4 regions of the Peribacillus sp. NPDC006672 genome follow, and region 1 is predicted to be linked to each of the others. Evidence: riboswitches for the same ligand, from Rfam matches in the RefSeq annotation. Region 1 holds a riboswitch; each other region holds the start of a gene.
What was found. A riboswitch is a leader RNA that binds a small molecule or an ion and turns the genes downstream of it on or off. The one in region 1 is predicted to bind cobalamin.
Positions count from the first base shown of each region.

Region 2: it holds a riboswitch for cobalamin, as region 1 does, so the genes downstream of both, ACQKKK_RS13390 ((2Fe-2S) ferredoxin domain-containing protein) here and ACQKKK_RS23515 (FecCD family ABC transporter permease) in region 1, are expected to answer to the same signal.
Region 3: it holds a riboswitch for cobalamin, as region 1 does, so the genes downstream of both, ACQKKK_RS05995 (ABC transporter substrate-binding protein) here and ACQKKK_RS23515 (FecCD family ABC transporter permease) in region 1, are expected to answer to the same signal.
Region 4: it holds a riboswitch for cobalamin, as region 1 does, so the genes downstream of both, ACQKKK_RS05510 (ribonucleoside-diphosphate reductase subunit alpha) here and ACQKKK_RS23515 (FecCD family ABC transporter permease) in region 1, are expected to answer to the same signal.

Region 1 covers NZ_JBNNOR010000022.1:47,081-50,248, forward strand. Annotated here, with positions in the region: gene ACQKKK_RS23510 (heme ABC transporter ATP-binding protein) at 1-415, opposite strand, end outside; gene ACQKKK_RS23515 (FecCD family ABC transporter permease) at 412-1,491, opposite strand; cobalamin riboswitch at 1,683-1,870, opposite strand; gene ACQKKK_RS23520 (GNAT family N-acetyltransferase) at 1,979-2,491, opposite strand; gene ACQKKK_RS23525 (sigma-70 family RNA polymerase sigma factor) at 2,806-3,168, shown strand, end outside.
Region 2 covers NZ_JBNNOR010000007.1:139,497-142,664, forward strand. Annotated here, with positions in the region: gene cobJ (precorrin-3B C(17)-methyltransferase) at 1-1,339, opposite strand, end outside; gene ACQKKK_RS13390 ((2Fe-2S) ferredoxin domain-containing protein) at 1,354-1,722, opposite strand; cobalamin riboswitch at 1,874-2,063, opposite strand; cobalamin riboswitch at 2,267-2,463, shown strand; gene ACQKKK_RS13395 (energy-coupling factor ABC transporter permease) at 2,640-3,168, shown strand, end outside.
Region 3 covers NZ_JBNNOR010000003.1:20,781-23,948, reverse strand. Annotated here, with positions in the region: gene ACQKKK_RS06000 (FecCD family ABC transporter permease) at 1-703, opposite strand, end outside; gene ACQKKK_RS05995 (ABC transporter substrate-binding protein) at 666-1,637, opposite strand; cobalamin riboswitch at 1,796-1,971, opposite strand; gene ACQKKK_RS05990 (polysaccharide deacetylase family protein) at 2,058-2,951, opposite strand; tRNA gene ACQKKK_RS05985 (tRNA-Arg) at 3,149-3,168, shown strand, end outside.
Region 4 covers NZ_JBNNOR010000002.1:433,696-436,863, forward strand. Annotated here, with positions in the region: gene ACQKKK_RS05505 (manganese-dependent inorganic pyrophosphatase) at 1-543, opposite strand, end outside; cobalamin riboswitch at 837-1,016, shown strand; gene ACQKKK_RS05510 (ribonucleoside-diphosphate reductase subunit alpha) at 1,155-3,168, shown strand, end outside.

The DNA.
Region 1 (3,168 bases):
AGCTCATGAAACTCCTGTCTTCAAATCCATTCATTTCGACACGAGATAAAGCGTGATTGACGATTCGTCTATCTGTCGAAGTATCTCCCTGAAATAACCGCTTATGAGGATGCCGTCCCATCCAAACCATCTCTTGTACACTAAAGTCGAAGGTCAGGGATGTTTCTTGACTGACAACCGCCATTTCCCGGGCTGTTTGTTTCGGTGAAAGCCGGTAAAGGTCACGACCGTCCAGATGAACAGATCCCGTATGCGGCTCCACAATCCGGGAAACATTTTTTAATAGAGTGGATTTCCCGCTCCCATTCGGACCGATCAGCCCGACGAACTGCCCAGTTTTTATATGTAGAGATATATCCTCAATGATAGGAGTGTCCAGAATTGAATAAGACACTTCTTCAATTGCTAATTTCACTTGCCCCCACCTCCAAATGAATATGAACTTCGCCGCAAAAGCCAAATGAAGAATGGCCCTCCGCACAGTGCGGTGACAACGCCAATCGGAAGTTCTTGAGGTGCCAGGACTAGCCGGGCACATACATCTGACCAAATGACGAGGATCATGCCAATCAATATGCTGCATGAAAGAACTCGTTTATGGTCTGTCCCGACCAATAGCCGGGATAAATGCGGTACGACCAAACCGATGAACCCAATCGAACCGCTTACAGCCACAACGGTCCCCGTAACAAGGGACGTAATGATGATCAGAACTTTACGGAAGGCTTCCATATTGACTCCAAGCGTCGCGGCGACTTCTTCGCCCATCAATAAGATATTGAGGGAGCGGGATTGTACGATAAGGAACAAGGAAACCACAAGCACCACAACTGCTGGAATCGGTATGTATTCCCATTTTGCACCTGCTAAACTGCCCATCATCCAAAACATCGCCTCACGGATGCCTGAATCTCTTGGTGCAAGTGTGACAATGAAATTAGTGACAGCCGACATGATCATCGAAATGGCTACACCTGCCAATAATAGCCTTGTCGTTTGGATTCTCCCTCCCACTTGAGCCAATAAATAAACGGAAAGCATCGCAGCCATGGCCCCCAGGAAGGCACCGAATGATAACGCATATTGTCCGAATATAGGCAGCGCCCCAAAGAGAATGACAAGGGTTGCAGCAACAGAGGAACCAGATGAAATGCCCAGAATATACGGATCTGCAAGTGAATTGCGCACCAATGCCTGGATGACGACACCCACTACGGATAATCCTGCACCTACCACCGCACCGAGCAATACACGGGGCAGACGGATATCCCAAATGATCCGCTCTTGTGCGATACTCCAATTCACCTCCAAAGAATCACCGAGAAAAGGCAGATGCCCTAAGGCAATCTTCCACACTGTTATTGCTGACATCTTAACTGGCCCAAGGGTAACAGCGAATGTAACGGATAATAAAAGGATGCACAGCAAGAAAAATAGCAGGAAACGAAACCTGCGTTTGGCTTTTCTCTCAAAATGAGGTTCTTCAAGCACATCCCCGCTCTCTTTCAATGAGCTTCTAATCAATGACTCTCCCAATGATGAACTCCTCCTTCAAAAAAACAACACAAAAAAACCCCATCCTTTTAACAAAGAATCGAGTTACGAGTATAAGCAAAAAAAATACGGAAGGACCTAAGTCCGTCTTTTCTCTCTCGAACACCTCTCCTCTCAGCGAAGGAAAAATTGGTGATGCCTACTAGGTAGGTCTCCTGGCTTCCAGATCAACATTTCCTTTCGTCTTCCCTGACTGACTGTCAAGTGACATCCTGAAAGAAAACTCCTTGGTTACAGTGGCGCGACCACTCGGGATTTACACCCGATTCCCTGTTACCCTTTGTTCACACAAAGGCACCCAGCGGCAAATATATGAATTCCTCGCAAAATTTCCCAAACATTAATACAACGTTAGTATAGTATACTCCCCATCTTTTCTCAATTAAAAAATGGGAATGCCGTCTATTAATAGAGGAATATGGATTTATAGGTTCTTACTATAATGGTAGAATGTTAGCTTTTGATCGGTATCCGCACTAATTTTCTCATTAATCGAAGTCCGTTCAAAACCGTTTTTCACTAAAACCTTTTGAGAGGCCAAATTGTCGCTTGTCGTTTTGGCATGTATTTGAGTCACATTCAATTCCGGCGCAAGATTAACCAAAAGCTTTAACGCTTTATTCGCTATTCCCCTTTGCGTATACTTCTCCCCAATTCTATAACCGACATGGGCCGTACCATTAATGGGGTCGATATCCACAAGATTAATCCTGCCGACGATAGTGCCTGAACCATCCTTAATCAGATAAAAAGAAGATATTGCATCTTCTTGTTCTTTTAATAATTCCTTATGCCTGACTTCAAACGTTCCAAAGCTATAATAATCATCTCCCCGGCCTGGGACCGTTTGTTCAAAAAATGTTCTGTTATTGCACTCAAATTTAAATAACTCTTGTGCATCCTGTTCATTAAGCCTATCAATGTATATATCCATCATTCCTTCATCCCTTTCCAAAAACGCTAAGCATATAAGAGCTGATATCTTCCATACCTATCATTCAATAAAACCAAGGGCTTATCCTTCCTGATAAATGGATAAAGAATATTTTTTTGATCTTTCACTGCTGTCAGCATACCTTTCATTTGGATAACACTGTAACAAACTGATAAATCGTGCTACTCTCAATACCATATCATTCCAAATGCTATGAACCCATCATACCCACTCCACAAATAGTTGAGAATAAATCTTTTTACATACGTTGTATAAGGTGTAAAAGCTTTTACAAAAAAATAAGGGGAATCATGATCATGAAGTCTACCGAAAGAAATTTTATCGAGCGGCTGCAACGCCAAAAAGAGGATGCATTGGAATTTATAGTTGATACCTATTTGCCATTAATCAAGGGGGTCACATATAAAATTCTCTCCCCCCTTAAGAACGACGGAATTATTGAAGAATGCATCAATGATATTTTTCTCTCAATCTGGAACAATTCGAAAAAGTTCCATGGGGATAAAACAGATTTCAGAAAATGGATTTGTGCGATCGCTAAGTTTAAAGCGATTGATTACTACAGAAAAGCCATGAAGAAAATGGAGCTTACGTCAGGTTACACAGAAGTAGATTCAGAAAAATCTGTAGAAGATGAACTAATTATATTGGAAGACAGA
Region 2 (3,168 bases), on a different contig from region 1:
AACCGATGTTCAGTTCCTTAGGCATTTTCATTCCGCCAAGCACCCGGTGAATTTCATCCGCATAAGGAATGGATTCCGCTTTTTCACCATCACAGAAATCACAGGCTTTTAATGTCAGTACATCCCCAATTGGTGATAATAAAAAGTTTGCTGATTGCAATTTTCCAGTAATAACCTCTGGATCTGTTGTAGGAATCTTTAAAACGATTTTATGATTTGGCGTGTATTCCATCGTTCCTTTCTCTCCAACAACTTCTGCAAGTGTCATCATTTGTTTGGGAGTAAATTGCTTGTTCGCCACACCTGGGCTAACGGCAAGCTCGAATACCGACTCAATTTTTTGCTGAACAGCTGGCGTAATTGATTGCTGGACTGTTTGACCCTTAACTTTTATGAGTGCTTCCATTGCCACTTCAAAAGAAGTGCGCTTTTTTTCTGGGGCTTTTGTAAGCAATCCAACTCCGCCAGTCGACTCGGTGTACGCTTCCTGCATAGATGCCGTTTCTTGATCTAATGCCCACGGTTCCGCTTCTTTTTGCAGACGTTGATGCGGCTTCAATGGTTGCTTTTCCGAATTCAAAGTATATTTCCTCTGATAGCCTCTTGGTGTGATGATTTTATCATCATATAAAAAGGTGGATGAGTTACCAATAATGACGGTGGTCAACATTCCAATATCGTGATTCAACATATCTTTCAAATTGGTTATGATAATATCCTGCCTATCGCGATATGCACTTTTCACCAACCCTACAGGTGTATCGGGCGAACGGTAGCGAAGGAGAATGTTCTGTGTTTCAACAATTTGCCTAGTCCGCCTGCCGCTACGCGGGTTATAAAGTGCAATGACAAAGTCTGCCATCGCAGCTGCTTCAACCCTTTTAGCAATAAGTTCCCAAGGCGTTAAATGATCACTGAGGCTGATGGTACACGAATCGTGCATGACAGGTGCCCCAAGTAAAGACGCACAAGAGTTGATTGCAGAAATACCAGGGATGACTTCAATGCCCACTCCAGTATCTTCTTTCCACCCCTTTTCAATCAATACTTCATAAACCAACCCTGCCATCCCGTAAACTCCGGCATCACCACTGGAAATTACAGCCACTTTCTTTCCCAGCTCCGCTTGTTTCACTGCTTCCTGAGCACGTGATACCTCTTCAGTCATTCCCGTACTAATAATCGTTTGATCTGTAAGCAGTCCCTGAATGAGTTCAACATAGGTTTTATAACCAATGATGTAGTCACTTTCTTGAAGGGCTTCGACAGCGCGTTTGGTAATGTGTTCAAAATTCCCTGGCCCAAAGCCGACGACGAATAATTTACCGTTAGTACTCATTAAGACATCTCCTTTTACGATTTGTTCTTTGAAATACCCGTATGAGCAGGAAAATCTGGATTAGGGGTCATTTCCCCATCACTGAATTGGTAGATCATCTGGGGCACAAACTCCCCATCATCAATATTATTTACAATCTTCCGACCGTAATCAGGGGTATCCACCCGAAACCATTTCCCTTGGGGATACGCAATCACAACGCAGGCGTCCTTACATCTTCCGTTACAGCGTGTCCTGGTTGTATGGATTTTCATATCCATTCCCTTTGAAGTAATTTCATCGCGAATCGCTTGGGTTACTTCTTCCCCGCCTTTTTTCATGCAACTGCTGCCATTGCAAATCAACAGATGCGTATTTGTACCCTTCAAGTTCCAAGTAGTCATCTTCTTCCTCCTGAGTTCAGGGAAAAGGCAAAATAAAAAACCTTAACATAAGAGTTAAGGTTTTAAAAAAACTATATGAATGAGGAGCCCTCAGCAAATATGCTGAATCTCCCAAAATCGTCATAGTCCTTCTACCTTTCCCTCCGAAAAGTATCATACAATTTCAAAAGCAGGTTTCCTGGCTTACGCTTCATTTTACTTTGTCCCTTCCCGGCATTAAGCCAGTGGTCATCGACAATTTCATCAGCGTTTACAGTAGCGGGGGCTGCATCGGATTTTCACCGATTTCCCTATTATCTCTTGATAATTCACACAAGAGCACTTTTAAAATGAAATATTTGGTTTTATTATACATTTCTAGCTAACTTTATCTATCATATAACAACTTTAGCAAAATTCAAAGTTTATTCCGACTGTTTAGAAAAGTTTAATAGGGTAAATCCAGCTCCACGCCTCGCTTCTCTGCGTTATTAGTCCCCCCAAAAAAAAAGAGAGTGTAGCTGGATTTATTTCTTTATGATAAACTAAACGAGATTTTTCAAAATAATTACATAAGTTTTATGGTGTTGAATTTCTCGGAAATTCAGCTTAAAAGGGAAGCCGGTGAAAATCCGGAGCGGTCCCGCCACTGTAAAGGGAAGTCCTATTGCCTTAAGGTTAATCCACTGTCAAATGAGATGGGAAGGATGTAATGGGATGATGAACCAAAGCCAGGAGACCTGCCATGAAGCGTGAAACTGTTTCAACCTACGAGGATGGGTGTGCGGATCAGGCAGAATAGCCCGTGGTTGGTTTATGCTGAGGAATTCCTGTTCATTACGCACTTCTTTCTTTTTAGAGAAGTGCTTTTTATGTTGTGCGCCGCTTTTCTTCAAAAGCCTTGTTCAAAAAAATTAAAAGTGCTGAAAGGAGAAAGAATGAAAAAAGCCAATTGGAAAATTCTTTATTTTGTCGTTTTACTGCTTCTTGTACCAAAACGAGTTATGGCCATGCATATTATGGAGGGATTTTTACCGATTGAATGGGCCATATTCTGGTGGGCCATTACCCTTCCATTTTTAATCTTGGGTTACCGGTCCATCAGGTCCAAAGTAAAGGAAAACCCGGAAACAAAAATGATACTCGGCCTATCTGGAGCATTTGTATTCATATTATCGGCCCTGAAGATTCCTTCCGTTACGGGAAGTTCTTCACACCCTACAGGAGTTGGTTTGGGTTCCATATTATTCGGACCATTGGCCATGAGTGTCGTGGGTTCCATCGTTCTGTTATTTCAAGCTGTATTACTGGCTCACGGAGGATTGACGACATTAGGTGCCAATGCATTTTCCATGGCTGTATGCGGACCGTTCATTGCTTACTTTGTCTTCAAGGGCGCAACTAAATTGGGGTGGTCTTTTTCTCTTGCCGTTTTCTTGGCAGCTGCTTTTGGAGATTTAGGAACCT
Region 3 (3,168 bases), on a different contig from region 1:
TCAATTCACTTGTATTCATGATCAAGGTCAACGAACCAATGATAAAAAACGGCAAAATGATTGCAATATAATTCCATCCACGCATGGAAACGCTTCCCATCAGCCAGCCGATGATTTGTCTTAATTCATCACCCGTCAGCGCAATCATCAATGAAATGAAGGCACTTAAAAACGAGCTGAAAATGATTCCCGTTAAAATGATCGTTTCCACTTTCATCGATCGATCCATTTTTTTTGCAAAAGTCAGTACGCAGAGCATCGTGAGCACTGAGCATAAGATGCTCAATGCCGGAAGAGTATATAAACCGATGAATGGCAGTGATATATTCAAGAATATTGTCAATACAGCGCCGACCGATGCTCCAGATGAAATACCTAATGTGTAAGGATCAGCGAGCGGGTTCCGGAGCAGTCCCTGAAAAGCCGCACCCGCAATCGCAAGTGATGACCCAACCAAACCCGCAAGCAACACACGCGGCAAGCGGATGTTCATCACGATATTCGTAAGCATCACATCAGAATCAGCAGAAACCGGTAAATGAAAAATCTCCTTGCCGATTATTTGTATAAGTACGGGAATCGGTACTGGCACCGAACCAAAGGAAATGCCTATCGTCATTGCAATTAACAAAAATAACAACGCAATTAAATAAGCAAACGTCCATTTAGTTGTCAAATAGGTTCGGATAGACTGATTTGGCAAGTTCCTCTACTCCCTCTATTAAGCGTGGACCGGAACGGGTCACCAAGTCAGAATGGACATCAAAGACTTGGCCATTCTTAACGGCATTTACATCTTGCCATCCTTTTCGGCCCGTCACTTCACTAACTGGATCTTTCGTATAATAACCATACGTTGTAATGATGACATCAGGATTTGCAGCAATGATCGACTCTTCATCAATTTTTGCCCAACCGTCCAATTCAGCAGCAGCATTATCCGCTGAAATAATATGAAGCATCTCATTCATGAAAGTATTTTTTCCAGGTGTGAATATTTCCGGTGATGGCGAAACCTCAACAAAAACGGTCTTCCTATCCGCTTCCTTAACGGATTTGGCTTTTTCCTGAATATCCTTGAGCTTCATTTTCATATCCGTAACGATTTCTTTTGCCTTATCATGTTCTCCCGTTGCCTGCCCAATCATATCAATAGACTCATAGACTTGGTCAAAGCTTTGTGCATCATTGACTACAAGGACATCTATTCCAGCATCCTTAAGCTGCTTTAAACCCTCATTCGAATTATGGGCACTTGATGCATGGGCAAGAACAAGGTCGGGCTTCAATGAGACAATCAGCTCCGTGTTCATTTCCATTCCGCCAACTTTTTCGATTTTTTTCGTTTCTTCCGGATAATTATCATTGTCGGAAACACCAACGACCTTTTTACCCAAACCAAGTGCAAAGACCACTTCCGTATTACTTGGTATCAACGACACGATTTTCTTCGGTTTTTGTTCTATCGTAACTTTTCCCCCAGTTGCATCTTTAATCGTAATCGGGAAAGCTTTGTGTTGAGCATGATTCGTTTGCTGCTTTTCTTTTCCTTCATCAGTAGCGTCACTGCAGCCAACCATCATGCCTGCAGTAAGCAACATCAACAATATCAGACCAAAAATCTTTTTCATTTTCATTCCCCACAATCTTTTCATTTAATTTCTTCCCACCTAATAATCTCGGAAGATGCCCCCAAAACAAAAAGCACCTCCCGTTAAACGGAAGATGCTTGTATGGCAACAATATAATTACGGACTCTTAGGGTCTGCCACACACCTTCCCATCCGCGTAGGTTACAGGTGTACGAATCTTGGCAGGTCTCCTGGCTCATGGTCATCGTCAACGGCACCTTCCCATATCCCAATACAGTGGTACATAGCCGTCAGCTCCCATATACAGTGGCGGGACCGCGCTGGCATTTCACCAGCTTCCCTTTTAAGTCATTAAGACACCAAATCGTTCATATGTATATAATTTTCACTGCCTTCATTATACACCATGTAAGAATCGATTATTATATGATTTTTCTGAACAAGTTCGAAATGCACCGTCCATCTTCAATGATTTGAAGCATTTTCTATCAGCGACGCGAACCCACCGACTGATAATCCGGGTGAAATCCGAACTCGATGCAGGGCATACATCCCTTGGTCCCTTGAAGCTCCTCCAGGTTCAGTAGTGACGGCCATCTTATAGCCAGCCTCTTCTGAAAGCCTGAGACTCTCTTCATTATAACGACCAACTGGATAGGAAAGCACTGTCGTTTCCTGTTGGAGGATACGATCGAACAGATCCTTTGACTGGACCATTTCCGCTTCTTGCTGCTCTGCCGTCATGCGGTTCAGCTCCAAATGGTTAATCGTATGACTTTCGATTGAAATCCCATTCCCTCTCATCTCAACCATTTGCTTTTCAGTCAGGTGATGACCTTTATCGATGGACTTCCCGATCATGAAGACAGTCGCTTTCATATCATATTCTTTTAGTATAGGGAAAGCGTCCGTGTAGTTATCTGTATAGCCATCATCAAAAGTAAGCCAGACACACTTCTCACTTGGCATCCGATTTTCGGTTAAAACGAGGAATGCTTCTTCAGGGGATAATGTATAGTAACCATTTTCCCGAAGCCAAGCCATTTGCAATCGGAATTCCTCTTTTGGTACCCGAAGATTATTGCCTTCAGAAATGCTATGATACATCAATATTGGAAGCTGTACCGCGGACTCAGCTATTATCCAGTTTCTCGTATCGATTCGTTCAGGATATAATTCTTCCTCCGAATCCTGCCCAGTGTCATTCTCCGCTGCTGCAGCCACTTCAATGTTATCTTCCGTGATCGGCGCAGCCGTCTTTGTGCCTATACCCTCTAAAATCCCTTGTGAGCATGCTGGTAAAATTAAAATCCCCAGCAGCGTCACCATCCATAAAACTTTATTATTCCCCACTATCATTCTCCTAATTTTTTCTAGCATAATAGTACCAGAAAACCAGGAAATAATAAAGTATTCCATTTAATGAAAGGTAAGGAAACACAAGCGCTGGGTTCCCCCTATACGGCTAGATGATTTTTTTTATAATAATTATTGCTATTAACTTGAAAAGTTTGCCTATAAGAAATATAATAAATAAGTCGTCGACTTTTTTATATGTCCCAGTAGCTCAGCAGGA
Region 4 (3,168 bases), on a different contig from region 1:
GCCATATGTTTCAGCGTTGACTCCTGCAATATCAGCCAGTTCCATAGCTGCTGCAACGTCTTGATCTGTGCATGTCGGGGATTTGAACAATAAAGAATCGGAAATGATGGCAGATAGCATAAGTCCGGCGATTGCTTTAGGGACTTCAATGCCGTTTTCTTTATAGATTTTATTTAAAATGGTTGCCGTACAGCCAACTGGTTCCGCACGGTAATATAAAGGATCGCTTGTTTCAAAGTTAGCGATACGGTGATGGTCGATAACTTCCAGCACACGGACTTGGTCAATATCTTCTGCACTTTGCTGGCGTTCGTTGTGGTCGACCAGGATTACGCCATCCGCTTCCCCTGCCACTTTTTCCACAAGGCGGGGAGCTTCGAATTTGAATTGGTCCAACGCATATTGAGTTTCACCATTCACTTCACCCAGACGAACTGGTTCAGCGTTGATTCCTAGCTGCTTTTTAAGATCTGCATAAGCGATTGCTGAACAGATTGTGTCTGTATCCGGGTTTTTATGTCCAAAAACTAATACTTTTTCCAAGATTTTATCTCCTTTTTCATAAATATTTTTCCGCGAATCCCCTTATCGCAATAAGGGAGAGTCACCATTACTATACACTTTATTTTAACACAAAATCCCGTAAATTCAGTGCTCGAATTACCCATTCCCCAATAAAATCTTTCATTCTCTATCCCTCTACATTCACTTTGTCAATAGATAAGGGTTGGTTTTTTTCAAATATATTAGTTGAATTATCATCGTATATGGCTTACGATAATATAAGCAGAAATACTAGATATTGATTACATAAACAACAATAATAACTATATATAGAATATTTTATAATCCAAGGTGCCAGTGATGGCTGAAAAGGGAATCCGGTGTAAACCCGGAACTGTCCCCGCAACTGTAAATGTGACGAAATGAGAAACCACTGTATAGCTCTCTATATGGGAAGGACTCAAAGTAGGATGATCATGAGTCAGGAGACCTGCCTTGATTTTTTCACGTTTCTTATTCTTCGGGGATTGAGATGATGAAACGATAGTATAATGGCTATTTTTTCATGGTTCTTTTATTCTATCGTTTGATCCGCTCAATCCATTGGGCGGTTTTTTTATTTTAACGGAAGTTTACAAGGAGGATTATTAATGACTCAAACATATAACTCTACCATAAGCGAAAATGACACCGAAACGAATTCAATCCAGCTTGAGATGTTATCAAAGGAATTCGAAGGCCGTCTCGATATGGAAAAGTTCAAAAAGCGTTTTATAAAATGGCTTGATCGCAAAAGTGACACAACCGATGAACAGGCATCAAAAAAACTGATTCAGCTCGCTCTTGAAAGTGTGGATATAGATGCTCCCGATTGGACGTTTGTTGCTGCAGCAGAACTATTGAATACGATGTATAGGGATGCACAGGCCAATCGGGGTTATGAAGGCATGAGTTATGGCCCGTTCTATGAACTGATCACGGAACTCTCCCAACTTTCAGAAGGCCAGCGTTATCCCATTTATAAATCAGAACTGCTAGCTTCTTATACGAAAGCGGAAATTGAGGAATTGGGTTCGGTGATCGACCCGGAAAAGGATAAATTATTTTCTTACATAGGCATCTACTTATTAAACGATCGCTACCTAGCCCGCCCCAAAAAAGACAAGGTCTACGAACTGCCTCAAGAGCGCTTCATGATCATCGCGATGGAAATCATGCGAATGGAAAAAACGGAGCATCGCCTTCAACTTATAAAAGAAGCTTACTGGGCTATGTCCAACCTTTATATGACTGTTGCGACGCCTACTCTATCCAATGCAGGTAAAACGCATGGACAGTTAAGCTCTTGTTTTATCGACGCAATTGAAGATTCCATTGACGGCATCTATCTATCTAACTACGATGCCGCAAAAGTATCAAAATTCGGCGGCGGTGTAGGTCTTTACGTTGGTAAGATTCGTTCGCTTGGTTCTGATATCCGAGGTTTCTCTGGAAACAGTTCCGGCACTACTCCCTGGATCCGACTATTCAACCAGACAGCTGTCAGTGTCGATCAATTGGGGCAACGTAAAGGTGCCATCGCGATTTACTTGGATGCCTGGCATAAAGATATCATGAGCTTCCTTGATTTGAAGACGCAAAACGGGGATGACAGATTAAAAGCCCATGATATTTTTACAGGTGTATGTATTCCTGATTTGTTCATGGAGGCTGTACGCGACAGAAAAGAATGGTATCTTTTCGATCCGCATACCGTCAAGCAAACCCTTGGATTCTCACTTGAAGATCTTTATGACGAGAAGAAAGGCGAAGGAAGCTTCAGGAATCATTATGCACTTGCTGTCGAGGCCGCAGAAAATGGTACACTTCCAAACTATAGCTTTGAAAAAATCAATGCGATGGACATCATGAAAAGCATCATGATTTCTCAATTAGAAGAAGGCGTACCATATATGTTCTATCGCGATGAAGTGAACCGGAAGAATCCTAATAAACATAAAGGCATGATTTATTGTTCTAACCTTTGTACGGAGATTGCTCAAAACTTAAGCCCTTCGACGATCACGGATGAATATGAAACAGAAGATGGAGATGTCGTTGTGGTCCGTAAAAGCGGCGATTTCGTTGTCTGCAACCTATCATCCATTAACTTGCCCCGTGCGGTGAGCAGCGATGTTTTGGAGAGGTTAATTCCCATTCAGATCCGGATGCTGGATAACGTCATTGATGTGAATAATCTTCCGGTCAAGCAAGCATCCATCTCGAACAAACGTTACCGGGCAATTGGTTTAGGAACGTTTGGATGGCATCATTTACTTGCCACTCAGAATATTTATTGGGAATCGGATGAGGCTGTTCACTATGCCGATGCTTTATACGAAAAGATCGCTTACTTAACAATCAAAGCATCCAACGAGTTGGCCAAGGAAAAAGGATCCTACCCATATTTCGAAGGATCAGATTGGCATACAGGGGAATATTTCGAACTTCGTGACTATACAGATCAAAAATGGATGGATTTAAAAGCAAATGTGCAGGAACACGGTACCCGTAATGGATATTTAATGGCTATTGCCCCCAATTCATCGACTGCTAAGATCGGTAATTCAACGGATGGAATTGATCCTTTGTATGAAATTGAATTTTACGAAGAAAAGAAAAACT